3 regions of the Dyella marensis genome follow, and region 3 is predicted to be linked to each of the others. Evidence: riboswitches for the same ligand, from Rfam matches in the RefSeq annotation. Region 3 holds a riboswitch; each other region holds the start of a gene.
What was found. A riboswitch is a leader RNA that binds a small molecule or an ion and turns the genes downstream of it on or off. The one in region 3 is predicted to bind cobalamin.
Positions count from the first base shown of each region.

Region 1 (9,577 bases), 2.2 Mb from region 3:
TTGGCGCCTTCGGCGAGCGTCGGGGTGTAGCTGTAGCCGTAGACCTGGTCCTGCTCGGTCGTCTTGTCCGAGAAGGCGGTCAGTTCGAGGATGTGGCTGTCGGTGATGTTCCAGTCGATCTTGCCCAACCAGCGCGGCGACTTCACGTCGTAATACGCCACCTGTTGCGCGGTGGCCGAGGCGATGGTCTTGCCTTCCTGCTTGGTGAAATCACCGGTCAAATAGATGAACAGCTTGTCCTTGATCAGCGGACCGCTGATGTACGCACCGTATTCCGTGACCCACGACTTGTTGTCGTTGCGGTACTGGAACAGCGTGTTGTCGGACGGCTGGATGATGTTGCGCGGATCGGAGCGGAGGAACTTCGGAATCCACAGCGCCATCACGCCGGCCTTCCATTCGTTGGTACCGCGCTTGGTGATCAGGTTGACCACGCCGCCGGTGGAACGGCCGTACTCGGCGCCGTAACCGCCGGTGAACACCTGCTGCTGGTCGATCGCATCGAACGGCAGCTGCGCCAGACCCAGGTTGGTCAGCGCGTTGGTCACCGAAAAGCCGTTGATGTAGTACTGGTTCTCGGCCGCCGAAGCGCCGCCGAACGAAGCCACGTTGCCGTAGCGCGAGTCGCCCAGCACGGTGCCGGGCGCCAGCAGGGCGGCCGCGGTCACGTTGCGGGCCACCGGCACCTTGGACAGCTGCTCGGCGGTCAGCACGGTGCGGGAGTCGACCGACGACACGTCGATCGCCGGCAGCGCGCTGGCCACCACCTGCACGCCTTCGAGGTTCTTCGCCTCGCCGGCCGCGACCGCAGCCGCGGTGAAGCTCACTTCGGTACCGGTGCCGACCGCCGCGAGCACATCGTTGCGGGTATCGACGGTGGCGCCATCCTTGACCAGGGTGACCTTGTAGCGGCCGACCGGCAGCGAGGACGCGCGGTAGCGGCCGGACTGGTCGACGCTGATGTCGCGCGCAAGGCCGGTGTCGATGTTTTCGATATGGACGGTGTTGCCGCGGGTAGCGTCAACGCGGCCGAAGATCACGCCTGATGCGTTCGACTGCGCCTGCACCACTCCGGCAAGGCTCATTCCCAACGCAACGACGAGTGCGGTCTGACGCCAACGCGGCGCGCGACCAGCGTGCTGGTACTTGATCATCTGTGTTCTCCCCATGATGGCCTGAAGGCCGACAGGCGCAAGGCGCCGAAAACGCCTAGCGCAAGAATGCGTGTGGGGCATTCGTAAGCCCCGGATCGCAGCGAGAGAACTTCCCCAAGCCTCGTCGCGCCGCACGCAAGTTCCCGCGGTAAGCGGTCCGAACATAATTGCGAAAATCGCTGGGCGTCAACAAAATATTTACGCTTACGCGAAGCTTACGAAGCTCACTGAAACAATGACTTAGGCAAACAAATGAAATATTACCCGGAGCTTGCGTAAAACCTTCGCGAAACTTGCTTCCGGACAATATTTGGTGGCCAAACCGTCAAGAAATGACAGAAATGTCGGCCATGGGAAACGATGATGATCGCAGGAACAGGCGCCCCCCCCATCGGGTCATTCCGCCCCGCGTTGTCAGCCACCCGGCCTCCCCGTTAAAGTTGCGTTCGTTCGGGTGTCCCAAAGCCACGCTGCCAAGGGATGAAACGGGAAGCCGGCGCGCCTTGAGGGCAAGGCCGGCGCTGCCCCCGCAACGGTAAGCGAGCAGTTCTTGCCTCCAGCGACATGCCACTGCGCTCCCACGAGCGCGGGAAGGCCGCGGGAGGATCGCGCGGCAAAGCGCACTCGCAAGCCCGGAGACCGGCCCGAATATCTTTCCTGGTGGCTCGCGGAGGGCGCAGCCGGACCACGTGCCGGTGCCGTTCGCCTGCCGTCGTTTGCGCCTCCTCCTCCGTCATGCCGCCAGCTCGTCATCGATGGGCCGTGCGCGAGGCGCGGCCGAGGAAAACGCTCCATGAAGAAGACCCTGCTGGCCACCGCCCTGCTGTCCTGCTTCGCCGCGGCCCACGCCGCCGACCAGAACGACGCCGGGCAGCTCCCCACCGTGGTGGTGACCGCCACCCGCACGGCCACGCCGATCGACGAGACGCTGGCGCCGGTCACCGTGCTGACCCGCGCCGACATCGAACGCCTGCAGCCGCAGTCGGTGCAGGATCTGCTGTCCGGCCTGCCGGGCGTGGCCTTCGGCAATGCCGGCGGCCTGGGCCAGCAGACCTCGCTGTTCATGCGCGGCACCAATTCCTCGCACACGCTGGTGCTGGTCGACGGCGTGCGCATCGGCACGGTGGGCGCGGGCATTCCGGCCTTCGAGCAGCTGCCGGTGGAACAGATCGAGCGCATCGAGATCGTGCGCGGCCCGCGTTCCAGCCTGTATGGCTCGGATGCGATCGGCGGCGTGATCCAGATCTTCACCCGCCACGGCCAGCCCGATCAGGCGCTCACGCCGTCGGTAACCGTAGGCGTGGGCAGCCATCGCCTGGCCGACGGCCAGTTCGGCCTGTCGGGCGGTTCGCGCAACGCCTGGTTCAACGCCAGCGTGGGCGGCCAGTACACGCGCGGCATCAATGCCTGCCGCGCCGCGGCGGCCGGCGTGGGCGGCTGCTTCACCAACGAGCCGGACGACGACGGCTACCGCACCTACAACGGCGCGCTCAGCGGCGGCTATCGCTGGGACGGCGGCACCGAACTCAGCGCCAGCGTGCTCAAGAGCAAGGGCGACATCGAATACGACGGCGACTTCCAGAACTACACGCGCCGCTCGCAGCAGGTGGCCGGCGCGAACCTGCGCTTCGCCGTGCTCGACGCCTGGAAGATGAGCCTGAGCGCCGGCCAGAACATCGACCGCGCCGACAACTATCTCAACCGCGCGGACCTCGGCGCCGATATGGCGCCCGCCGGCCATCTGTATTCGCGCCGCAACCAGGCCAGCTGGCAGAACGACGTGACGCTCGCGCCGGGCCAGCTGCTCAGCGCCGGCGTGGACTACCAGCAGGAACACGTGCAGAGCGACACCGACTACCTGCGCAGCAAGCGCGACAACACCGGCGTGTTCGCGCTGTACCAGGGCCAGTTCGGTCCGCACGAGATCCAGCTGTCGGCACGCCACGACCACAACCAGCAGTTCGGCAACCACGACACCGGCTTGGCCGCCTACGGCTACGGCTTCGAGAACGGCCTGAAGTTCACCGCCTCGTACGGCACGGCGTTCCATGCACCGACCTTCAACGACCTGTACTTCCCGCCGTTCTTCGGTTTCGCCACCGCCAATCCCGACCTGAAGCCGGAGAAGTCGCGCACGGCGGAGATCGGCCTGTCGGCGCGTCCGGGCGTGTGGAACTGGGCGGTGAACGCCTACCAGACCAAGGTGGACGACCTGATCGGCTACGACGCCTTCTTCGTGCCGGTCAACATCAGCAAGGCGCGCATCCGCGGCATCGAGGGCCAGGCCGGCGCCGACGTCGACGGCTGGCACCTGCGCGGCTATCTCACCTTCCAGAAGCCGGAGAACCGCGGCGAGGACGATCCCAACCGCGGCAACCTGCTGGCGCGCCGTCCGGAACGCATCGCCCGCCTCGACCTGGACCGCGATCTGGGCGGCGCCTTCAGCATCGGCGGCACGGTGAATGCCGAGGGCTACCGCTACGACGATGCGGCCAACCTGCAGCGCCTGGGCGGCTACGCCACGGTGGACCTGCGCGCGAGCTGGCATTTCCAGCCGGGCTGGACCCTGCAGGGCCGCGTGGCCAACGTGTTCGACCACCGCTACGAGACCGTGCGCTTCTACAACCAGCTGGGCCGCACCGCCTACCTGACGCTGCGCTACAGCCCGGCGCACTGAGATCCGGGCGCAGGTTGGGGTGAGCCGCAGGCGAACCCCAACGTGGCACCGTCATAGGCCGCGACGTTGGGGTTCGCCGATGGCTCACCCCAACCTACGACCTATATGCGCCACGCACTTCAGGCACATCCCAAGCATGTGCCCCCCGGCATAAAGTCCCGCCTGCGGAGCGCCGCAGGAGGCGCCGCCCGGGGACTACGTGAACATCTTCGCTCCAATGATCCGCCGCCCGGTGGGCACTTCGCTGCTCGCGCTGGGCCTGGCGCTGGCCGGCATCTGGACCTACCTCCTGATCGGCGTGGCCGCGCTGCCGGCGCTGGAATTCCCCGGCATGTCGGTCTATGCGGAAGTGCCCGGCGCCAGCGCGCAGACCATGGCGTCCACCGTGGCCGCGCCGCTGGAGCGGCACCTGGGGCGGATTCCCGGCATCAAGGAGATGAGTTCGGAGAGCAACGACGGCTCCAGCTCGGTGATCCTGCTGTTCGAGCCGGGCAAGTCCACCGACAAGCTGGCGCGCGACGTGCAGGCGGCGATCAATGCCGCCCAGGTGGACCTGCCCTCGAGCATGACCATCCCGCCGCGCTACTTCAAATTCAACAACTCGCAGATGCCAGTGCTGCTACTGTCGATGACCTCGAGCACGCAGAGCCCCGACAAGCTGTTCGACATGGCCGACACGCTGATCAAGCCGGTGCTGTCGCAGGTGCCGGGCGTGGCGCAGGTGCGCATCATGGGCGGACGGCCCAAGGCGGTGCGCGTCGAGCTCAACAATGCGCAGCTGGCGGCCATGGGCCTGTCCGGCAACGACGTGCGCAATGCGCTGCGCGCGGCCAACGTCACCTCGCCGCAGGGCATCCTGAGCGACGGCACCACGCAGATGACGGTGACCGCCACCGACTCTCTGCACAATCCCGAAGAATTCGGCCAGCTGCTGATCTCGGTGAAGAACGGCACGCCGGTGCGGCTGTCGGACGTGGCCAAGGTCTACAGCGGCCAGCAGGACGAATACCAGGCGGCCTGGTTCAACGGGCAGCGCTCGGTGACCATCCGCGTGAGCAAGCGCCCGGAAGCCAATGCCGTGGCCACCGCCGACGCGGTCCGCGCCAAGCTGCCGGAAATGCGCTCGTGGCTGCCGGCGGACCTCAAGATCACGCCGATCTTCGATCTCACCCAGACCACCCGCTCGGCCCTGCACGAGGTGGAGATCGCCTTGCTGCTGAGCATCCTGCTGGTGGCGCTGGTGATGCTGGTGTTCCTGCGCCGGCTGCGCCCGACCCTGATCGCCACCTTGAGCGTGCCGCTGTCGCTGGCCGGCGCCTTCATCGTGATGTGGTCGCTGGGCTACACGCTCAACACCTTGTCGCTGGTGGCGCTGGTGCTGTGCATCGGCTTCGTGGTGGACGACGCCATCGTGGTGATCGAGAACATCGTGCGCCACATGGAGCACGGCGAGCAGGCGCTGCCGGCGGCGCTGCTGGGCGTGCGCGAGATCGGCTTCACGGTGATCTCGATCACCCTGTCGCTGGTGGCGGTGTTCGTGCCGCTGCTGTTCGGCAACAGCCAGTTCACCGTGATCATGCGCGAGTTCTCGGTGACGCTGACCGCCGCGGTGGTGATCTCGGCGGTGATCTCGCTCACCGTGACGCCGGCGCTGTGCGGCTGGATGCTCAAGCAGGAGAGCGAACGGCGCGAACCGGGCCGGATCGAGCGCGCCGTGGAGCGTTTCGACCGCGGCATGCAGCGCGTCTACGAGCGAGCGCTGGACTGGGCCATGCATCACCGCCGCCTGATGCGCTGGCAGCCGCTGATCCTGCTGGCGCTGACCGTGGGCCTGGCCATGGCGGTGGTGAAGACCGCCGGCTTCAACTTCATGCCCAAGGAAGACATCGGCCTGATCCGCGCGATGGTGCGCGCCGACACCAATATCTCGCCCGGCCTGATGGCGCTGCGCGCGCAGAAGGCCGCGGAGATCATGCTGAAGGACCCGGCGGTGCTGGACGTCACCACCTTCCTCGGCGCCGACAATGCCGGCGGCGCGGTGGGCAACCAGTCGGTGATGTACGTCGACCTCAAGCCCAAGGGCAACGGTCCCGGCGAGCGCCCGGAACATATCGACAAGGTGGTCGAGCGCCTGCGCAAACAGTACGAGCTGCTGCCGGACGTGCAGGTGTCGCTGAGTTCGCTGAGCTTCTTCAACGGCGGCGGCGGTGGTGGCGGCCAGGGCGCGGAGAGCTTCCAGCTGATCAGCGCCAGCACCATCGACCTGCAGCCCTGGGTCTACAAGGTGACCAAGCTGATGAAGGACCGGCCGCCGTTCCGCGACGTCAGCAGCGACTACGACAATATCGACAAGCAGCAGATGCTGAAGGTGGACCGCCAGGCCGCCGGCCGGCTCAACATCAGCATGGGCATGGTCGACACGGCGCTGTACAACGCCTTCGGCCAGAACCAGGTGTCGATCATCTATTCGGACATCAACCAGTACTGGGTGGTGCTCACCTCCAGCGCCGAGCACACGCTCACCCCCGGCACCCTGCTCAACACCTATGTGCGCAACGGCACCGGCGGCATGGTGCCGCTGTCGGCGGTGGCCCGGATCGAGCCGAACGTGACGCCTTCCATCGTCAATCACTACAACCAGATGGAAGCGGTGCAGATCTACTACAACCTGCCGCCGGATTTCCCGCGCGACAAGGGCATGCAGCTGATCGACCAGCTGGTGGCCGCGGCGCGCCTGCCGGCCGGCGTGAAGATCGGCTACACCGGCGAGAACGAGAACCTGCAGGAGAGCAAGGACAACTCCATGCTCCTGCTGCTGGGCTCGATCTTCGCCATGTATATCGTGCTGGGCATTCTGTACGAGAGCCTGGGCCAGCCGCTGACCATTCTTTCCACCCTGCCGGCGGCCGGCGCGGGGGCGTTCCTGGCCATGCTGGTGACGCAGACGCCGATGTCGCTGATCGGCGTGATCGCGATCCTGATGCTGATCGGCATCGTGAAGAAGAACGCGATCCTGATGGTGGATTTCGCCCTGGTGCGGCAGCGCGAGTACGGGCTGTCCGCGCCGGAGGCGATCCGCGAGGCGGCGCTGGTGCGCTTCCGCCCGATCACCATGACGACCCTGGTGGCGATCGGTGCGGCGCTGCCGCTGGCGATCGGGTTTGGTATTGGCGCGGAGACGCGGCAGCCACTGGGGGTGGCGATTGTGGGGGGGTTGCTGGTGTCGCAGTTGCTTACGTTGTTGAGTACGCCTGCGATCTATCTGTGGAATCACGATCGCAAGGAGCGCAAGGCGGCGCGGAGGGCGCGGCGCGAGGCGAAGCGCGCACTCAAGGCCGCGGGGCAGGCGGCGTGACCCTTGCTCGTCATCCCGGCGTCGCCTTTGCTCGTCATCCCGGCGTAGGCCGGGATCCAGTGGCGGTATCGCCTGGTTGTCGCGTTGGTGCTTGATTGTCTCGCCTTTGGCGAGTGTTTCGTGCCGCTGCCGCGGCCCGACTTACTTTCTCTTGCGTGCCCAAGAGAAAGTAAGCAAAGAGAAGGGCACCCTGCTTGGCGCCCTCAGCAGCAAAGCTGCTGAGGGTCCGTGAGGGCTGGCCGGGCTTTTTGACAGGGCATCCATGCCCTGATCAAAAAGGCGGGGACATCGTGTCCCCGCCCCCCTGCGGGGGCCTTTTCGTCCAGCCCTCACCGCCGGCGCCAAGGGGACCCTGAAGATCAAGAGCAAAAGCGCGCAAGCCGAACGCTCTTCGCTCGATTGTCGCCCCACCCTCCATCCCCCTCTCCCCTCCGGGGAGAGGGTCGGGGTGAGGGGCCGCTCTAGCGACAGCGTTTTTACGAAGCGCAGAAAAAAGCTCTTGAGCTCAAGAAGCCCCCTGCCTTTCGACACGGCCGGACTAAAGGCACATCCGCGCGTCACGGGTGGCGCGGTCTTATAGCCGATATGATTGCCCATGCCCCCGATGCCCGTTGCATCGGTACTCCCCGGTGCGCGCCGATTCGCCCTGCAGGCTACGCGCAGCGCACCTCCGGTACGGAAGCCTTGTGAACATTTTTGCGCCGCTGATTCGTCGACCCATCGGCACCTCGCTGCTCGCCATCGGGCTGGTGCTGGCCGGTTTCTGGGCCTACCTGCTGCTGGGCGTCGCGGCGCTGCCGACCATCGAGTTTCCCGGCGTGGTGGTGTTCGCGCAGATGCCGGGGGCCAATGCGCAGACCATGGCCAGTTCGGTGGTGGCGCCGCTGGAGCGGCATCTGGGCCGGATCCCGGAGATCCGGCAGATGGTGTCGACCACCAACGACGGCGCCACGCAGATCCAGATCCTGTTCAATTTCGGCCGCAGCGCCGACAAGGCCGCACGCGACGTGCAGGCGGCCATCAATGCGGCCCAGCCGGATCTGCCGCCGGGCATGCCCAGTCCGCCGCAGTACTTCAAGTTCGACACCTCGCAGATCCCGGTGCTGCTGGTCTCGCTCACCTCGACCAGCCTGCCGCCGGACAAGCTCTACGACCTCACCGACACCATGCTCAAGCCTGCCGTGGCCCAGGTGCCGGGCGTGGCCCAGGTGCAGGTGTTCGGCGGCACGCCGCATGCGGTGCGCGTGGCGCTGAACCCGGATGCGCTGGCCGCCAAGCAGCTCACCAGCGACGACGTCAGCAATGCGCTGATCGCGGCCAATGTCACCGCGCCGCAGGGCGTGCTGAGCAATGGCTGGACGCAGATGACGGTGCTGGCGAACGATTCGCTGCATACCGCCGACGAGTTCGGCGCGCTGCTGATCGCCTCGCGCAAGGGCACGCCGGTGCGGCTGTCGGACGTGGCCACCATCACCAGCGGCCAGCAGGACGAGTTCCAGGCGGCCTGGTTCAACGGCGACCGCACGGTGGCGATGCAGATCAGCAAGCGCGCCGACGCCAACGCCGTGGCCACGGCGGACGCCATCCGCGCCAAGCTGCCGGAGTTCCAGCACCTGATGCCGGCGGACGTGAAGATCACCCCGATCTTCGACCTCACCCAGACCACCAAGTCCGCGCTGCACGAAGTGGAAGTGGCGCTGCTGCTCAGCATCGCCATGGTGGCGGTGGTGATGCTGATCTTCCTGCGCCGCATCGGCCCCACCCTGATCGCCATGCTCAGCGTGCCGCTGTCGCTGGCCGGTGCCTTCGTGCTGATGTGGGTGCTGGGCTACACCTTGAACACGCTGTCATTGGTGGCCCTGGTGCTGTGTATCGGCTTCGTGGTGGACGACGCCATCGTGGTGATCGAGAACATCGTGCGCCACATGGAACACGGCGAGCGGCCGCTGCAGGCGGCGCTGACCGGTGTGCGTGAGATCGGCTTCACGGTGGTGTCGATCACCTTGTCGCTGGTGGCGGTGTTCGCGCCGATGCTGTTCGGCAATAACTTTTTCACCACCTTGATGAAAGAGTTCTCGGTGACGCTCACCGCGACGGTGGTGATCTCGGCCATCGTCTCGCTGACCCTGACGCCGGCGCTGTGCGGGCGCTATCTCTCGCTCGAACATCCGGACGGCAAGCCCGCCTCCGCGCTGTCGCGCCTGGCCGAACGCTTCGACGGCTGGCTGCTGCACGTGTACGAGCGCTCGCTGGACTGGGCCATGCGCCATCGCGGCCTGATGCGCTGGCAGCCGCCGCTGCTGCTGGTGCTGACCGGCGTGCTGGCCTTCGCGGTGGCCAAGACCGCCGGCGGCGGCATCATGCCGGAGGAAGACATCGGCATGCTGCAGG
Region 1 is NZ_CP064029.1:5,001,338-5,010,914, forward strand. Features, by position in the region: gene ISN75_RS21965 (TonB-dependent receptor) at 1-1,085, opposite strand, end outside; cobalamin riboswitch at 1,590-1,816, shown strand; gene ISN75_RS21970 (TonB-dependent receptor domain-containing protein) at 1,948-3,831, shown strand; gene ISN75_RS21975 (efflux RND transporter permease subunit) at 4,031-7,186, shown strand; gene ISN75_RS21980 (efflux RND transporter permease subunit) at 7,873-9,577, shown strand, end outside.
Region 1: another riboswitch for cobalamin. It lies ahead of ISN75_RS21970 (TonB-dependent receptor domain-containing protein); the one in region 3 lies ahead of metE (5-methyltetrahydropteroyltriglutamate--homocysteine S-methyltransferase).

Region 2 (9,577 bases), 2.6 Mb from region 3:
AACGGATCACCAGGAGCAAGCAGCGAGCTGAGCAGGGGGATGGAAAGCCCGCTACTCGTCCGGCTTCTGGCGAACCGACACGCCCGCCAAAGCCGGTGGCGTGCCGCAGCGGCCGGAGCGCAGCGCATCCAGATAAGCCGACACCAGCGTCGTCGTGCTCTTCTGCGCACCCGCGGCGAACTGGCCGCCGCCTAAGTTCATATGGTTGGCGCCATCCACCACGGCCAGCCAGCGGCAGCCCGGCCCCAGTCCATCGAAGGCCTGCATGCGCCAGCGGTAGTCGCCGCCCAGCCCCTGGTCCCGCGTGCCGGTGACCAGCAGCGTGGGCGCGGCGATCGGTGCCCATGCGCCTTCGGGGAACACCGGTCCCGGCCCTTCCGGCGATAAGGCCACGTAGGCGTCGAAGCTGCCCTTCGGCGCCAGCCCCAACTTGTTGTGCGCACCGGCTTCCAGCATCACCGTGATCGCGCCCATCGAATGGCCGAGCAGCGCCTTGAACGATGCGTGGCAGCGCTGTTCCGACCACGCCAGCGCCGCGTCGATGTCGAGAAAGCGCGCCCGATAAGCCGGCGCATCGGTGACCAGGGCGGTGATGCCGCCCTTGAAGCCATGGCTGCGCAGGTCCTGCTTCAGCACCGGCAGGCCGCTTTCGCGGTGCCCCATCACCACCACGCGCCAGCCGTCGGCGCTCAAGGCCTCGCCTACATAGCGCAGGCCCTGCTCACTTCCGCCGGCACCGTGCGACACCAGCAGCAGCGGCGGGCAGGTTTTCGCCGCGGCAGGCTCGTACACCATCAGCGGCGTGCTCGCGCCATCGGAACGCGGCACCTCGATGCGTTCCGCGGCCCAGGCCTGCACGGTGGCGGCCAGCGCCAGCAGCGCGGCCACGATCTTCGGCGACGTCGTCGACATGCTTCACTCCCCTTCGATGGCCTGCACTGCGGTAACGTGGCGGCCTTTCCTGCACGGAGCCCCGCCATGACCAGCCTGCTCTTCCTCGCCCTGCTGTCCGCGCCCGGCATGCCGGCGGACGATTTCTCAACGCGGGTGCAGCAGGCCAAGTTGACCGAGGGCGCCAAGGACGGGCCGGACTACCAGAAGAAGATGTGGGCCGCGATCGGCGACCGCACCACCGACGCGCTCAAGGGCTGCATCGCCACCCTGCCCAAGCCGGACAAGTCCCCTTTCGTACTGGTCGCCGACGTGCACGCCGACGGCAGCCTGGGCCGGGTCGAAGTCCGCGCCCCCACCGACGTAGCCACCTGCCTGCTCAGCCGCTTCGCCAGCTGGAAGCTGCCGGCCCCGCCGGCCAGCCCGGCGCCGTATCCGATCGAGGTGGATTTCAGCATCGCCCCCTGAGCGCCCGGGCAGAACCGATCGCCAAGATTTTTCGCATGGCCGCCAGGCCGCGCCAGGCCTTGAATTACCCCACTTATCCACCGATATATGCACAATGGCTTGGGTTGACCTTCCCTGCCTTACCCCTATATGTTGTGTCGGTCGGTGCCTTTCTCAGACCCACGGTCGGATTGGCTTAATAGGGAATCCGGTGCGAATCCGGAACTGCCCCGCAGCGGTAAGCGGAAACGAAAGCTCCCATCGCACTGGCCTTCCAAGGCTGGGAAGCGGGGGCGAGTAGGTCGGATCGGTCGCCAGCGAACGGTCCATGTCTGCGAGTCCGAAGACCTGCCGGCACATCGCGGCCTTCAGCGCCGCGGTGAGTGATGGCGGCTTCCGCGGGGAGGCGCGTCGTGGCGCGGAGCCTTCGCTCCGCCGCACGGCCGTCCCCGCCTACACCGCCTTCGTCTCAGCCCTGCGCGCGGGAGCAGGTCGTTGAAGCCTTTGGCCTGGAGCGATGCCATGCAACCTATCGACACCGACTCGCGCGAGCGCACCGACGACCGCGCGGACGCATCCGCCTTCCCTGCCGCCGACGCAGCTGCCGCCGCGCCGGAGTCCATTCGCATGGAAGCCGTGGCGGAGACCCCCTTCGCCCTCACCCCGCCGCACAACCCCGGCCAGATGCGCGTGACCAAGCGCAACGGCAGCCAGGAGATCGTCGACGTCAACAAGATCGTGCGCGCGGTGACCCGCAGCGGCGAAGGCCTGCATGCGGTCGATCCGCTGCGCGTGGCGCTGAAGACCATCGGCGGCCTGTACGACGGCGCCACCACGCGCGAGCTGGACGAGCTGTCGATCCGCACCGCCGCCGCGCTCACCGCCGAGGAGCCCGAGTACGGCCAGCTCGCCGCGCGCCTGCTCGGCGCCTACGTCGACAAGGAAGTGAGCGGCCAGGAAATCCAGAGCTTCTCCCAGTCGATCGCGCGCGGCGCGGAGCTGGGCATCCTCAACGCACGCCTGCGCGACTTCGTCGCCGCCAATGCGCGCAAGCTCAACGACGCCATCGATCCGCTGGCCACGCGCCGCTTCGAATACTTCGGCCTGCGCACCGTGTACGACCGCTACCTGCTGCGCCACCCGCAGCTGCGCAAGGTGATCGAGACGCCGCAGTACTTCTTCATGCGCATCGCCTGCGCGCTGGGCGGCAACGAGATCGGCGAGACGCTGGAGCTGTACCGCCTGCTGTCCTCGCTGGAATACATGGCCAGCTCGCCCACCCTGTTCAACGCCGGCACCGCGCACGAGCAGCTCAGCTCCTGCTTCCTGCTCGACTCGCCGACCGACTCTCTGGAGTCGATCTACGAGAAGTACGGCGACGTGGCCAAGCTGAGCAAGTTCGCCGGCGGCATCGGCCTGGCCTACTCGCGCGTGCGTTCGCGCGGCTCGCTGATCCGCGGCACCAACGGCCATTCCAATGGCCTGGTGCCGTGGCTGAAGACGCTGGATGCCTCGGTCGCTGCGGTGAACCAGGGCGGCAAGCGCAAGGGCGCGGCCTGCGTGTACCTGGAGCCGTGGCACGCCGACATCGAGGAGTTCCTCGAGCTGCGCGACAACACCGGCGACGAGGCGCGCCGCACGCACAACCTCAACCTGGCCAACTGGATTCCCGACGAATTCATGCGCCGCGTGGAGAGCGACGGCGACTGGTCGCTGTTCGATCCGAAGATCGTGCCGCACTTCGTCGACAGCTGGGGCGAGACCTTCGAGCGCGCCTACCGCGAAGCGGAAGCCGCCGGCATCGCGGTGAAGAAGGTGAAGGCGCGCGAGCTGTACGCGCGCATGCTGCGCACCCTGGCCCAGACCGGCAACGGCTGGATGACCTTCAAGGACCGCAGCAACGCCACCAGCAACCAGACGGCCAAGGCCGAGAACGTCATCCACCTGTCCAATCTGTGCACCGAGATCCTCGAGGTGACCAACGCGGGCGAGACCGCGGTGTGCAACCTGGGTTCGGTGAACCTGGCTCGCCACGTGGTGGACGGCGTGTTCGACTTCGACAAGCTCGCCGCCACCGTGCGCACCGCGGTGCGCCAGCTGGACCGCGTGATCGACCTGAATTTCTATCCGATCGACACCGCGCGCACGGCCAACCAGAAGTGGCGCCCGGTGGGCCTGGGCGTGATGGGCCTGCAGGACGTGTTCTTCAAGCTGCGCCTGCCGTTCGATTCGGCCGACGCGCTGGCGCTGTCCACGCGCATCGCCGAGGAGATCTACTTCCACGCGCTGAGCATGTCCAACGAGCTGGCGCGAGAGCACGGCGCGCATCCGGGCTTCGCCGAAAGCCGCGCCGCCAACGGCGAGCTGCAGTTCGACTACTGGCCGCAGGCCAGGCCGAACGACATGCCGCGCTGGGATTCGCTGCGTGCGAGCGTGAAGGAACACGGCCTGCGCAACTCGCTGCTGATCGCGATCGCGCCGACCGCCACCATCGCCTCGATCTCCGGCTGCTACGAGTGCATCGAGCCGCAGGTGAGCAACCTGTTCAAGCGCGAGACGCTGTCCGGCGACTTCCTGGTGGTGAACCGCTACCTGGTCGAAGAGCTCAAGACGCTGGGCCTGTGGACGCCGGAAGTGCGCGACGCCATCAAGCTGGCTGAAGGCTCCATCCAGGGCATCGCCAACATCCCCGAGCGCCTGCGCCAGATCTACCGCACGGTGTGGGAACTGCCGCAAAAGGCGCTGATCGACCTGGGTGCCGCGCGCGGCGCATACATCGACCAGAGCCAGTCGCTGAACCTGTTCATGGAGAACCCGAACATCGGGCAGCTGAGTTCCATGTACATGTACGCATGGAAGTCCGGCATCAAAACCACGTACTACCTGCGTTCGAGGCCGGCGACCAAGATCGCCAAGACCACGGTGGCCGCCGCCGCGCCGGCAGCCAGGCCGGCGCCGGAAGCCGAGCAGGAACAGGCCAACGCCGCGGTGTTCTGCTCGCTGGAAAACCCGGAATACTGCGAGGCCTGCCAATAAGGCAACGCACCCGATGAAGCCGTACCGGAACCGCAGCGGGAAATCCGGTGTCGCCGCCTACGAAAGCGGCGAAGGCTACATCCGGGTGCGTTTCATCCACGACGGCACCTACGAATACGACGCCACCCGGCCCGGCCGCCTGCACGTAGGCAACATGCAGAAGCTGGCCGATGCCGGGATCGGCCTGTCCACCTATATCAGCCGCTTCGTGCGCGAACGCTACGCGCGCAAGCTCGATTGAGCGCCGGCGGCGCCCGCAGCAAAGGAATTCCCATGTCGCACATCCTCGATCCCGGTTTCGAACTCACCCTGCGCCCGATGCGCTATCCCGAGTTCTACGAGATGTACCGCAACGCCATCAAGAACACCTGGACGGTGGAGGAAGTGGACTTCTCGCTGGACGTGACGGACCTGAAGTCCAAGATGAGCGACGCGGACCGCCATCTGATCCATCGCCTGGTGGCCTTCTTCGCCACCGGCGACACCATCGTGGCGAACAACCTGGTGCTGAACCTGTACCAGCACATCAATGCGCCGGAAGCGCGCATGTACCTGTCGCGCCAGCTGTACGAGGAAGCGCTGCACGTGCAGTTCTACCTCACCCTGCTGGACACCTATATTCCCGATCCGGCCGAGCGCAACAAGGCCTTCGGCGCGATCCAGAACATCCCCTCGATCCGCCAGAAGGGCGAGTTCTGCTTCAAGTGGATCGACTCGATCCAGAACCTGCAGCGACTGGAAACGCGCGAACAGCGCCGCCAGTTCCTGCTCAACCTGATCTGCTTCGCCGCCTGCATCGAAGGCCTGTTCTTCTTCGCGGCATTCGCCTACGTGTACTTCCTGCGTTCGCGCGGCCTGCTGCACGGGCTGGCCTCCGGCACCAACTGGGTGTTCCGCGACGAATCCGGCCACATGGGCTTCGCCTTCGAAGTGGTGCGCACGGTGCGCGCGGAAGAGCCGGACCTGTTCGACGAAGCCATGCGCATGCAAGTGGAAGAGATGCTGGAAGACGCCATCGCCTGCGAAACGCAGTTCGCCGAGGACGTGCTGTCCGGCGGCGTGGCCGGCCTGTCGGTGAAGGATATGCGCCAGTACCTGGAGTACTGCGCCGACCAGCGCCTGGTGCAGCTGGACCTGCCGAAGAAGTACGGCGCGAAGAACCCCTTCGACTTCATGGACCTGCAGGACGTGCAGGAAGTGACCAACTTCTTCGAGCGTCGCGTGTCGGCGTATCAGGTGGGCGTCGAGGGAGAAGTGGCGTTCGATATGGCGTTCTGACGCCTTGGCCCCCTCTCCCCTGCGGGGAGAGGGTTGGGGTGAGGGGGACCTACGGAGCGCTGAAGCGGAAGCACAAAAGCAAGCGACGCTTCATCGATCTTCTTCCGCAAGCACCGCCCCTCATCCGGCTGCCGCCACCTTCTCCCCGGCGGGGAGAAGGATTCCACATGCAGGCGTTACACCCAGCTGTTGTCGTTATCGTCGTCGAAGCCCACGTCGCCGACGTCGCTCAGGTCACCGTTGAAATCGCTGTTGTCCTGCGCGAACGCGTGGTCGTTCTGCAACGCGTTGCCGCTGTTGTTGTCGTCGTAGAAATTGTTCTGCGTGATGTTCTCCACCACGGTCTCCTGCCCGCCGCCGCCGAAGAAACCACCGCCGCCGTGGTGGCCGCCCAGCAGGCTTTCGATGCCGTTGAACAGGAACATGCCGCCGGCCACGCCCGCGGCCGTGGTCGCGGCGCTGGCGAGGAAGCTGGGTGCGGCTGCCGGCTGCTGAGGCGCCGGTGCGGCGCCACCGAACAGGCGCTCGCGCCAACCCGGCGCGGCCTGCTGCTGCGGCATCGGCGGAGGCGCCGAGGGCTGCTGCGGCTGGCTCCAGCCGCCGGCCTGGCCGCCGAGGAAGCTGCCGCCGCCCTGCCCGCTCACCTGTGCCTGCAATTGCGCGATCTGCGCCTTGGCATTCTCCAGCGCCTGCTGCTGCAGCAGGCTGCGCTGCACCAGCAGGTAGAGCGCGTCGGGGTGGCCGGCCAGGCGCTGCTGGATCAGCGCGTCGGCCTGCGCGTCCTTGGCCACGCCGCCGGCGGCGGCCAGGCGCTGCAGGAAATCGTCGAGAAGTTGCTGTTCCTGGGGAGTCATGGGTGCTACCTCGTGGTGGTGGGCGACGGCTTGGTCCGCGCGCGTAAGTTGCCAAGTATGCGTGCGGCGGATGACATCAAGGCCACCCTGCCATCGGTTGGGCTGCGCGCGTTCAGCTCGACAAGAACTTGCGCCCGTTGAAATGAAGGCGGAGCCCGCAGGCTCCGCCATTTGCCTTACTTCGACGCCTCGCGCGCCTGCAGGTTCACGAACGGCAGCATGCCGCCGCCGTTGTAGGTGGGCAGGTGGCCGTCCCATTTCTCGATGGCCGACATCTGCACCACGTTCGGGTTCTGCCGCAGCGCATCGCCCTTCAGCGAGATCGCCTTGGCTTCCGCTTCGGCGATGGTCACCGCGGCCTTGGCCCGGCCTTCGGCTTCCGCCTCCACCTTCTGCGCCTCGGCCTGCGCCTGCGCCACTTCGTTCTGGCGCTGCTCGGCCATCTGGGTGGCCTGGATCTTGGCGTTGATCGACTGCACCACGTTGTCCGGCAGGCGCAGTTCGCCGATCCAGTAGATCTTCTCGATCACGATGCCCACCGGTGCCACCTCCGCGGCCACGTCGTTCTGCACCGCATCGATCAGATGCGCCTTGCCCTTGCCGTAGACCGATTCGATATCCAGGTTCGCGGCTTCCTTCACCAGCGCGTCGCGCACCATGTTGCGCAGGTAGACGTCGGTGATCTCGTCGATGCCCTTGCGGTACTTCTGGAAGATCAAGGTCACCTTGGTCGGGTCGATGTGATAGGTGATGCCCACGTCGGCATTGACGATCAGGCCCTGCGCGGTCTGGAAGCTCAACGACTCGTCGACCGGGCGGCCTTCGTTCGAGGAACGTGTGAACGCGTAGGTCTGCGTGAACGTGGGGAAGGTGTACAGCTCATAGCCCCAGCCCACCCAGTAACGGCCCGGCGGCAATTCCTGCAGCGCGCCCTTGCCGTCGCCATAGAGCTGGAACTTCACGCCCACGTTGCCGGCCGGCACCTTGTCGCAGGCCGCCAGCAGCAGCGCGCACAGCGCAACGGCAACCATCGAGAAACGTTTGATCGTGCGATTCATAAACAGTCATTCCTTGTGACGAAGAAGGCGGCTGAGCAGGTGATAGCTCCAGGCCGCAAGCAGGCCCAGCAGGACCAGGCCGGCGATCACGGCGAACGTGCTCGTGGCGGAGATCAGCTGCGGGCCGACGAAACCCAGGTACAGCAGCAGGCACAGCGCAAGCAGCCAGGGGCTGGCCAGCATCTGCGCGAACAGCGCTTTCATGGCGGCGACTCCTTGATGGAAGTTCATGGCGGATGCGAAGCGATCCGCGCATCGCCACCCGGCGCGTGCGCGCACGCGGGCAGCAGGCGATGCGCCGATGGTTTCGGCGTGGGCCTTAAGCGAGGGTTGGCGGTCTCAGGTCCGGCGGACGGAGATGGCGGCGCGATGGGGAGAGGAAGCCAGGCGACGAGCGTCGAAAGTCTTCATATGCGCACTCCGGTGCGCAGGGTCGGGTGGTGATGGCGGCGCATCATACTCCTGCTTTTTCGCGCCGGAGCGAAAACGCTACATCGTTACAGTGCGGGGAACGGGGAGCGGGGAACAAAAGCGCGCAACTTGCGAGGCTGTTCCCCGTTCCCCGTTCCCCGTGGCTACCAGCCTATTGACTACACCTGTAGTCAAGGCGTAGCGTGCCTACATCTGTAGTCACCCCCGGATAACCTGCCATGTCCAAGCCTTCGATCGGCGACCAGGAACTCGCCCTGCTGCATTACCTGGCCGAACACGAGCCCGCCTCGGTCGGCGAAGTGGCCACCGGCTTCGGCGAGGCGCGCGGCCTGGCGCGCTCCACCGTGCTGACCATGATGGAACGCCTGCGCGGCAAGGGTTATCTGCGCCGCCGCCAGGGCGGCGGCGTGTACCGCTACAGCACCGCCACCGGTCCCGGCGAAGCGATGCGGCAGGCGGTGGATCAGTTCGTGGAGAAGACCCTGGCCGGTTCGGTGTCGCCGTTCGTGGCGTGGATGTCCGAGAAAGCCGAGGTCAGCGACAACGAACTGGCGGAACTCGAAGCCCTGGTCAATCAACTGCAGTCGCGGCGCAAGGAGAAATGATATGGACGGCTATTTCCGTTTCGCCGACCTGCTGCTCGACCGCCTGGTCTGGACGTCCATCCAAGCTGCCGCCCTGATCGGCGCGGTGTGGCTGCTGTGCCGCTGGCTGCCGCGCTGGTCGCCGGCCATGCGCTGCCTGCTGTGGTGGCTGGTGGGCCTGCAGCTGATGCTCGGCCTCATGCTGGGCCGCCCGCTGGAACTGCCGCTGCTGACGCCGTCGGTGGACACCACCGCGCTGTCGGGCGAGCAGGCGCAGGAACATGGCATCGCCATCCATACCGCGGTCACCGGCGACCCGCTGGCCTCGATCCCCGTGCCACTCGCCGCGGCGGCTAAAGCGGCCGACGCGCCGCCTGCCAAGCCCTGGCCGTGGCGCGAAACCCTGGCCAGCCTGTGGCTGATCGCGATGGCGCTGCAGCTGGCCGCCGCGCTGCGCGAATGGCGCGAGACGCGCGCGGTAATGCGCAGCGCCGAACCGGTACGCGATACCCGGCTGCTCGCGCAGTGCGCCGAACAGGCGCGCGCGCTCGGCCTGCGCCACTGCCCGGAGCTGCGCCGCTCCGACGTGATCGTGTCGCCCCAGGTCGCCGGGCTGTGGCGCCCGGTGGTGCTGCTGCCGACCGAGCACACGCTGGATGCGGACGACTGCGCCATGGCGCTGGCGCATGAACTGGCGCATCTGCGCCGCGGCGATCTGTGGCTGGGCTGGATTCCGGCCATGGCGCAGCGCGCGTTCTTCTTCCATCCGCTGGCGCGCTGGGCGATGCGCGAATACGCGTTTCACCGCGAAGCCGCCTGCGATGCACAGGTACTGGACCGCTCCAGCGCCGAGCCGCAGGACTACGGCCGCCTGCTGCTGCGCCTGGGCGTGGCGTTCCCGGTGTCTTCCGGCCTGGCCGGCGCCTCGCCCACCTTCCAGAACCTGAAACGCCGCCTCACCCTGCTGCAGCAGACCGACCGCGTGCCGCCGCGCCTG
Region 2 is NZ_CP064029.1:138,629-148,205, reverse strand. Features, by position in the region: gene ISN75_RS00575 (amidohydrolase) at 1-31, shown strand, start outside; gene ISN75_RS00570 (alpha/beta hydrolase) at 52-912, opposite strand; gene ISN75_RS00565 (peptidase C13) at 979-1,359, shown strand; cobalamin riboswitch at 1,486-1,708, shown strand; gene ISN75_RS00560 (ribonucleoside-diphosphate reductase subunit alpha) at 1,966-4,374, shown strand; gene ISN75_RS00555 (hypothetical protein) at 4,388-4,615, shown strand; gene ISN75_RS00550 (ribonucleotide-diphosphate reductase subunit beta) at 4,648-5,652, shown strand; gene ISN75_RS00545 (DUF2076 family protein) at 5,829-6,506, opposite strand; gene ISN75_RS00540 (prohibitin family protein) at 6,683-7,564, opposite strand; gene ISN75_RS00535 (hypothetical protein) at 7,571-7,768, opposite strand; gene ISN75_RS00530 (BlaI/MecI/CopY family transcriptional regulator) at 8,215-8,601, shown strand; gene ISN75_RS00525 (M56 family metallopeptidase) at 8,603-9,577, shown strand, end outside.
Region 2: another riboswitch for cobalamin. It lies ahead of ISN75_RS00560 (ribonucleoside-diphosphate reductase subunit alpha); the one in region 3 lies ahead of metE (5-methyltetrahydropteroyltriglutamate--homocysteine S-methyltransferase).

Region 3 (9,577 bases):
CGCGCTGCTTGCGGCGCCGGATGCCGCCCTGCGCGATCGCCTCGCCCAGCTCGACGCTGTCGAACAAGGACAGATCCACCGAGCTGGGCTCGCCCAGCCGCTTCAGGGCCGCACGGCGCTGGTCGTAGAGGATCAGGTCGATCTGGCCGAGGAAACGCGTACCCAGGTCCAGGAAACCGTTGGCGCCGACCACGCAGGCGCCCTCTTTCAGGCGCACGCCGTCGAGCAGGCCCTGGCGCGAACTGGTCGACACCAGAATGATGTCGGACGAGGACAGCACCGCCGGACTGTCGGCCACCGGAAAGGCGATCGGCCGGTAGCGCTCCGCGAACTGGCGGGCGAAGCGCCGCGTGCGTTCGCGGTTCCTGCCGATGACGTGCACCGTGGTCAGGCGCGGCATCCTCGGCAGCAGGTATTCCAGTGCATGGAAGTTGTTCTCGCCCGGACCGATCACCGTCAGCACGCGGCTGTTGCGATCGGCAGCGTAGTAGGCGCACATACCCGTCGTGATACCGGTGCGCCAGCTGTTGATGTAGCCGCCATCCATCACCGCCAGCGGATAGCCGTTATCCGGATCGTTGAGCACGATCATGCCCATCGCGGCGGGCATGCCCCGGGTCGAGTTGTCCGGGCTGACGCTGGCCCACTTGATGCCGACATAGCCCTTCAGCGGAAGGTAGGCCGGCATACTGTTGATGAATTGCAGCTTGTGAGGATCCTGCCCAAGGCGCAGGGAGAATTTCGGATGATTCTCGATGCTTCCGTCAGAAATCCCCGCGTAGATTTCCTCAAGAATTTCGATCGCGATGTCATGGATCATGGCCTTGCGCACCGCGCTCCGATTGATATGTCGCGTTGCCATCACGGGTAGTACTCCTATCTCCATCTAGCCGATGGCCCGAACATACGGACAACGCAAGCCGATAGGCAGCTTGATCATTCCTATTGGACATCTCCTAAATTCTGGCTATCGGGTGCATGGGCCAGCTCCGTGCGTTCATCGGCAGGCACGCGGAAATCCCATGTTTTCATTCGGTCGATCGCGATTTTTCGCCAGCCATGCTGGAGCTCGTTTGGAGGATCATTCCGTAGGATTTCTACGAGCTCACCGGATAGCCTCTTAGTGAGAAATCCATCGCAAATCGACGCAGGCATTCCAGCGGCAGCCTCCAGAAACTTGTTGGAAAAATGGCTTCCGCACACTTTTCAGACAGATCGCAGCTGCACTGGACGGTAAGCCATCCCCATCGGGACAAACAGGCATGGAACGAAAGCAAGCATGACGAGCAGGCTGAAAACGCAAAGACCATGACCCTCGGTCTCTGCGCCATCCCAAGGAAACCAAGCCATGCTCAAACTTCGCCTGCCCTTGATGATCGCCGCATGCACGCTCGGCACCGCATCCATCCATGCCGCAGTTGCATCCCCATCCACCCACGGATTCCAGGCCATCTCCGCCGACCCCGCTCCGCTGGCCAGCCGTCCCGCCATCGTCGATCTCTCCGAGATCTACGCCCTGCTCACACCTGTTTCGAAGGCCACGACGCGCGCCTCGCTGGCCAGGCGTTCGATCACCGCGTCCAGGCCACGCCAGCCAGCCACCGCCCGCTCGACGTCGTTCTGATCGACGCCAGGGCGCTGGAGTACAACAAGGCACTGGATGAAACCAGCGCGCTGTTCGATGCCGGCCTGCCGGTCGCTGTTTTCACCCCCGCGGGAACCTCCGCCGATGCGCGCGGCAAGGTCGCCAGGCTGTTCGGCGCGGCTTCCGAAGCGGACCTGGCCATCTATGCCAGGAAACCGGGCGGCGTACGCGTGTTCTCCACCGACGTCGACCGGAGCCTCGCCTATGCCGACACGGCGGCGCGCGTGCGGCATTTCCAGCAGGCCGTGGCGGACCACCTCGCCGCCATCGAACGCGGCGGCAAGCTTCCCGCGCTGGAATCGCGGCAAGCCAGGCAAGCCACCGGCAACGGCAGCAGCCCCGATCATCTGCCTATCGTCGAATTCACCCACAACGTTCGGCAGCGGCGAGCAGTCGCTGACGCGCGAAATCACCGTGATCCGCGACTCCACGGCCAGCAAGGATCAATTCAACGTGATCATGAAGACGTCGGGGCTGATCAAGGGCGGCGCAGACGCGGCTCCCCAATGCCGCCCCGTCGCTTGTATCGGATACACGCAGTACTACCTTGTCGACGCCATGCTCGATTACGGCAGGAACGCCCAGCCCACCGTGGCGCGCACTCTTCCGGAAACCACCAGCAGGTGCCGAGGGTCGCGGCGCCGCGGCCGTCGTTGATCAGGCAGCGGCCGGCGTTTTCCTTGGATTGCAGGATGACGACCGGTTCGCGGTGCAGGTAAGGCGAATCGAGGTCGATGGTCACGGCACTGGTTTTCACCCTGACGACCGGGCCGGAGGATCGGCCAAGGCCATTCCTCTGCACCAACGACGAGGTGGCGGCGAGCTTGAACCGAAGCTCGGCTTGATCGCCGCCGCCGGATTGCCCGCCAGGGCCTTCTCCGCATCCGCACCGAGGTTGAAGCCGAAACTGGTTGTCTCCGATTCGGTGTGGTTGTAAGTGGGATCGGTCCTGCAGCAGGGACATCACCCGCCGCGCCGGACAGTGGTACCTGGACAGCTTCGACCGCTATGTCAGCCGCCTGGACGGACGCTGCCTTGCCGTCAACGAGCGCAACGCCCGCCTGGTGGAAGTGGTGGCGTGCAACGACCGCAGCACGCAGAAGTGGTACTGGGCCGCCGACCGCATCAACTCCAAGCTCAACGGCGGCGACAGCGGATGGCGCCTGTTCGTTGACGGCAATGCGGTGAAGGCGCGCATCGACCCGAAGCGGCAGCAGGTCATTCCCAATAACCCCAACCAGGTGCTGCTCAATCCCTGGTCCACCTACCCAGGCGCGCCGGTCGCCGGCGCCACCATTCCCACCCTGGGCATACCGCAGCCGCAGGTGCCCGAAGCCTGGGTGCGGACCTTCAGGGACATTCCCTCGACCGAACGCTGGGAGCCGGTCGCGCTGCGCCAGTACAAGGAGGGCTGAGCCTTCACCCGGAGCAGCCCCGCGAGGGCTGCTCCACCTCCCCTCACGATCTTCCGCTTGACGGAACCCCGTCCCTGCCCCTAATTTCCCCGCCGCTGGTGGTTTTCATCCTTTCATCGCGATGAAAGGATGCAATTAAAAGGGAAGCCGGTGCGGCCTTACGGCCAATTCCGGCGCTGCCCCGCAGCGGTGTGTGGAAACGACCCTCGTCAACAGCACTGGCCAGTGGACTGGCCGGGAAGCGGCGAGCACTAGGCGAGGCGCCTGCGCCTCTCGTCCACGAGCCCGAAGACCTGCCCCGGCCGGAAGGCGATGAGCTTTCTGTCTGACCTGGAGCTTCCGCGGGGAAGCGGCTGGGGCTGCGCGCCATGCTCACGCCATGGCCGTCCGCTCCTGCGCGACCCTGCGCCAGCCCGGTTCGCCCGCGGGGGCGAAGGTCGCGCGCATGTCCGCGGAAGCTTCGCGGCCATGCGCTTCCTTCGTTCCTCATTCACCACGAATCGAGGAAATGCAGCATGAGCACCGTTACCAATCTCGGCTTCCCGCGCATGGGTGCGCGGCGCGAGCTCAAGCAAGCCCTGGAAGCCTACTGGCGCGACGAAGCACTGCGCCCGCAGCTGCTGGACACCGCCCGCCAGCTACGCGAACGCCACTGGCAACTGCAGCGCGAGGCCGGCGCGCACGTCGTGCCGTGCAACGACTTCTCGCTGTACGACCACGTGCTCGACACGGCCTTCCTGCTCGACGCCATCCCCGAACGCTACCGCGCCCTGGCCGACGCCGACCCGCTGGCCGGCTACTTCGCCATGGCGCGTGGCACGCAGCGCGCGGGCCTCGACCTGCACGCGCTGGAAATGACCAAGTGGTTCGACACCAACTACCACTACATCGTCCCCGAACTGCATGCCGCGCAAACCTTCCGCCTGCGCGACGACAAGCCGGTGGCGCAGTTCCTCGAAGCGAAGGCGCTGGGCCATGCGGCGCGTCCGGTGCTGCTCGGTCCGGTGAGCTTCCTGCTGCTGTCCAAGACCGCCGACGGCAGCGACCGCCTCGCCCTGCTCGAACGCCTGCTGCCCGTCTACGCCGAACTGCTGGGCAGGCTGCGCGAAGCCGGCGCCGAATGGGTGCAGATCGATGAGCCCTGCCTAGTACTCGATCTCGACGAAGACGATGCCGCGGCCTATCGCCAGGCCTATGCCGCGCTCGCCGCCGCCGCGCGGCCGAAGCTGCTGCTGGCTACTTATTTCGGCGCCCTCGGCGACAACCTGCGCCTCGCGCAGGAACTGCCGGTCGACGGCCTGCACGTCGACCTGGTGCGTGCGCCGGCCCAGCTCGATGCCGTGCTGGAGACGCTGCCCGCCGAACGCGTGCTGTCGCTGGGCGTGGTCGACGGCCGCAACGTGTGGCGCGCGGACCTGGACCGCGCCATGGCCGTGACGCGCGTGGCGATCGAACGCGTGGGCAAGCAGCGCGTATGGCTGGCGCCGTCCTGTTCGCTGCTGCATGTGCCGGTGGACGCCGCGCTGGAGAAGTCGCTGCCGTCCGACGTGCACGCCTGGCTGGCCTTCGCACGGCAGAAGCTCGAAGAACTGCGCACCGTGGCCGACATGTGCAAGGGCGTGGTCACCGCCTACCCCGCGCTGGAACGGGCGCGCGAGCTGATCGCCGCGCGCCGGGCCTCGCCCAGGGTGCACCGCCTGCAGGTGGCGCAGCGCCTGGCCAACCTGGATGCCGCGGACGCGCACCGCCGCTCCACCTACGCCTTCCGCCGCGCGAAACAGCAGCAGCGCTTCGACCTGCCGCTGTTCCCCACCACCACGATCGGCTCCTTCCCGCAGACTCACGAAGTGCGCGAGGCGCGCGCCCGCCACAAGTCCGGCCAGCTTTCCACCGCGGACTACGACGCGCTGATCGCCGCGCAGACCGCCGCCTGCGTGCGCTTCCAGGAGGAGATCGGCATCGACGTGCTGGTGCACGGCGAGTTCGAGCGCAACGACATGGTCGAATACTTCGGCGAGCAGCTCGACGGCTTCGTCTTCACCAGGCATGGCTGGGTGCAAAGCTATGGCTCGCGCTGCGTCAAGCCGCCGATCATCTACGGCGACGTGCAGCGGCCCGAGCCGATGACCGTGCGCTGGTCCACCTATGCGCAGTCGCTCACCAGGCGGCCGATGAAGGGCATGCTCACCGGCCCCGTCACCGTGCTGCAGTGGTCCTTCGTGCGCGACGACCAGCCGCGCGCCACCACCTGCCGCCAGCTGGCGCTGGCCCTGCGCGACGAAGTGCTGGACCTGGAGACGGCCGGCATCCGCATCATCCAGATCGACGAACCGGCCCTGCGCGAAGGCCTGCCGCTGCGCCGCGCGGACTGGACCGGCTACCTGGCCTGGGCGGTGGAGAGCTTCCGCCTGGCCGCCGCTGGCGTCGCCGACGACACGCAGATCCACACGCACATGTGCTACTCGGAGTTCAACGACATCATCGAGGCGGTGGCCGCGATGGATGCCGACGTGATCTCGATCGAGACCTCGCGCTCGCGCATGGAACTGCTCGATGCCTTCGTGCGCTTCCGTTATCCGAACGAGATCGGGCCCGGCGTGTACGACATCCATTCGCCGCGCGTACCGGACGTGGCGGAGATGGTCGGGCTACTGGAGAAGGCCAGTGAAGTGCTGAGTCCGGAGCAGTTGTGGGTGAATCCGGATTGCGGCTTGAAGACGCGCGGGTGGGATGAGACGCGCAGGGCGCTGGTGGCTTTGGTCGAGGCGGCGCGGGTGATGCGCGAGCGGGTTACCGCGGCGGTGTGACGTTCCGCTTTGCTCCCTCTCCCCTCCGGGGAGAGGGCTGGGGTGAGGGGCCGGGCGGAGCGGTGCGCTGAGGGTCGAGAAAGCCAAAAGCTTTTCTATTCTTCGTAGAAGCGCTACCGCAAGCACCCGCCCCTCATCTGCCTACCGGCATCTTCTCCCCGGAGGGGAGAAGAGTTCCGTATCGCGACGCTCCCTTTCAATTGCCCTCGCTTCGCCCCGATCCGCACACAGCATGGCCGCCGCCAGATCGCGCCCTCGGTTTATCGTCCCGCACTTGCACACAAGGATCGAAGGAACCCCGATGCAAACCACTTCCAAAGGCTGGGGCAGCGGCCTCCTCGGCGTCGTGATCTTCAGCGGCTCGCTGCCGGCCACACGCATCGCCGTGATGGGCTTCTCGCCCTGGTTCCTCACCTCCGCACGCGCCGTCATCGCCGCCGCGCTCGGCCTGCTCCTGCTCCGCGCGCTGCGCGAGAAGCGCCCTTCCCGCGGCGACCTCGTCTCGCTCTCCATCGTCGCCATCGGCGTCGTGCTCGGCTTCCCGCTGCTCACCGCACTGGCCTTGCAGCACATCACCTCCGCGCAATCGATCATGTTCATCGGCCTGCTGCCGCTGTCCACCGCCGTCTTCGGCGTACTGCGCGGCGCCGAGCGGCCGCAGCCCGCGTTCTGGCTGTTCTCCGGACTGGGCAGTCTCGCCGTCGCCTCGTTCGCCCTGCTGCAGGACGGCGCCATCTCGGTCGAAGGCGCCTTGCTGATGGTGGGCGCGATCCTGCTGTGCGGCCTGGGCTATGCGGAAGGCGCCGCGCTGTCGCGCCGGCTCGGCGGCTGGCAGGTGATTTCCTGGGCCCTGGCCCTGGCGATGCCGGTGATGGCCGCCATCGCGGCGGCGACCCGGCCGGACAGCTGGGCGGGTATCGCTGCGCCAGCGTGGATCGGCCTGGCCTACGTATCGGTCTTCAGCATGCTGGTCGGCTTCGTGTTCTGGTACCGCGGCCTCGCGCTGGGCGGCATCGCAGGCGTCGGCCAGCTGCAGCTGCTGCAGCCGTTCTTCGGCCTGGCCCTGGCCGGCCTGCTGCTGCACGAACCCGTGGCGTGGACGATGGTGCTGGTCACCGTGCTGGTGGTGCTCTGCGTCGCGGGCGCCAAGCGTTTCGCCTGAGCCGTCCCGCCACCGTCGAAATTAATTCACATAGAGTGCCGGCAGCGCGCAGTCCCCTGAAGCCGCTCTCGCCGATCAGCCGCGATCCGCGTCGCCGGCCATCTGCCGGAAGTGTTCGTTCGCGCGCGCCGTCATGCGCGGAAGCTCGGCTGCGAGGAATTCGATAAACGACCGGACGGCGGGCACCATGCCGCGCCGCGACGGGAACACGGCATGCAACTGGTGCGCGGCGATGCGATGGCCGGGCAGCAGCTGAATCAGCCGTCCATCCGCGATCGCTTCGCCGCAAAGATTGAACGGCAGCTGCGCCACGCCGATGCCGGCCATGGCCGCCTGCTGCAGCAGATGGACGTCGTCGGTCACCAGCGCCGGCGCATACTCGATATCGATCGTGGCGCCGTCCGGCGCCGCCATGCGCCAGCGCGGACGCTCCGCTCCCGCGCCTCCCGGCCCCACTCCGGCCACGCCCTGCAGCGCGGCGGCGGAAGCAAAGGGGCCTCGCTCGCGCACGAAGGACGGACTGGCCGCGAGGACCTGTTCGCTCAGGCCGAACGTGCGCACGACCAGGCTGGAATCGTCCATCGCCGTACGGATGCGCAGCGCGACGTCGTAGCCTTCGCCGATCACATCGACCCGCCGATTGGTCAGGTCCAGTTCCAGGCGCACGTCCGGATGGGCGCGAAGAAATTCGCCGAGGACCGGCGCAAGAAAAAGATGCGCCACGCCGACGGGACAGCTGACGCGCAAGCGACCCGACGGCTTCTCGCCCGCCCGCTCGGCCACTTCCATGGCGGCGCGCGCGGCTTGCGTCACCGCTTCGCATTGGGCATGGAACGCCGCGCCCACCTCGGTCACCCGGACGGCACGGGTCGAGCGCTGCAGCAGCCTGACTCCCAGGCGGCGTTCCAGCTCCGCCACGCGGCGGCTCAGGCTCGACTTGGGCATGCCCAGCGCTCTTGCCGCACCGGAGAAGCCGCCATGCGTGACGACGGCGGCAAACAGGACCAGGTCATTCAGATCTTCCACCACGTGCTCCATGACGGTTGCGCCAGGGCGTTCCACCCGTGGAACGAAGCTTACCGATTTGCCCTACTAATGGAGCACGGCGCCGGCCATTAGCTTTACGCCACACCTGAGCCGGAGAACGCCATGCAAGTACTTCATCTCGATTCGAGCATCCTGGGCGACGCATCCGCTTCGCGCACTCTCAGCGCCGCGCTGGTCGCGGCGATCCAGCGCCGGCATCCCTTGGCCCGCGTGGTCTACAGGGACCTGGTGGAGGAGCGCATCCCGCATCTGGATGGCGCCACGGCGGCGGGATTCCGTCCCTCCGGCATCGATCGCTTCGATGCCGCCACGCTCGCCGAGCACGCGCGCTCGGAAACGCTGGTGAGCGAATTCGTCGCCAGCGAGCTGATCGTCATCGGCGCGCCGATGTACAACTTTTCGGTGGCTACCCAGCTGAAAGCGTGGATCGATCGCGTGACACAGCCGGGCCGCACGTTCAAGTACACGGAGCATGGGCCCGTGGGACTCGCCGGCGGCAAGACGGTCCTGGTCGCCTCCACGCGCGGCGGCATGTATTCCGAAGGCCCCGCGGCCGCCATGGATTTCCAGGAGGCATACCTGCAGGCCATGTTCGGTTTCATGGGCATCGGCGACGTGCGCATCGTGCGTGCCGAGCGCCTTACCAGGGGCGGCGAGATCCGCGCCGCCGCGCTGCAGGCCGCGCATGAAGCGATCGGCCGGACGTTCGATCCCGCCGCGGCCGCCTGAGGAGTCCACCATGCTTTATGTCGTCACACTTACTTATCTGCGTGCTCAGCAAGACATCCAGGCGCATCTCGGCACGCACCGGGATTGGCTGATCGAACACGCGCGGGCCGGGCGCATCATCGCGGCCGGTCCGCTGGAAACCGGCGATGGCGGAGCGATCCTGGCGCACTGCGAAAGCCGCAGCGAGCTGGACGATATGCTGGAGCGCGATTCGTTTCGCGTGCACGGCCTGGCGCAATACGGCGTGCAGGCTTTCGATGCCGCCCTGCGCGCCCAGGCCTTTCCTGCGGCCTGGGCGCCGGCAGCAAAAGCTCCATGAGGCCGATGACATGCAGCGGGGCGTGCGGGTTACCACCTCGTCAATAGCGATAGGAGTCAATCGCGCCGACTCAGAAGGCTGGCATCGAACCGGGTGGGATGATCCTGCTTCAAGGCCTCGATCTGCCGGTCTACGTCAGCATCTTTCAGGAGAATGACGATATGGGGCTTGGCATCCTCGAACGTATTCTGCGTCCGCTTGACGACGCGCACGAGGTGATAGCCGAAGCCCGTCCTGATCGGCTGGGAAACTTCATCTTCCTTCAGCGCGGCTATACCCAGGGCGATCTCGGGCAGCAGATGACGCGAAGCTGTTTCGGGCAAGACCCCATCGTCGGCCTTGGAACTCAGATCGTCGGTTCGCTGCTCGATGAGCTTTGAAAAATCCTGGCCCGCCCGCAGCTGGCGCCTGAGCTCCTCGGATTGCGCGCGCGCCTCGGCTTCGCTTAGGTCT
Region 3 is NZ_CP064029.1:2,816,421-2,825,997, forward strand. Features, by position in the region: gene ISN75_RS12065 (ornithine cyclodeaminase family protein) at 1-862, opposite strand, end outside; gene ISN75_RS12070 (hypothetical protein) at 1,207-1,491, opposite strand; gene ISN75_RS12075 (hypothetical protein) at 1,510-2,085, opposite strand; gene ISN75_RS12080 (hypothetical protein) at 2,193-2,582, shown strand; gene ISN75_RS12085 (hypothetical protein) at 2,557-3,060, shown strand; cobalamin riboswitch at 3,142-3,375, shown strand; gene metE (5-methyltetrahydropteroyltriglutamate--homocysteine S-methyltransferase) at 3,576-5,867, shown strand; gene ISN75_RS12095 (DMT family transporter) at 6,169-7,029, shown strand; gene ISN75_RS12100 (LysR substrate-binding domain-containing protein) at 7,105-8,055, opposite strand; gene ISN75_RS12105 (FMN-dependent NADH-azoreductase) at 8,179-8,805, shown strand; gene ISN75_RS12110 (YciI family protein) at 8,816-9,124, shown strand; gene ISN75_RS12115 (foldase protein PrsA) at 9,181-9,577, opposite strand, start outside.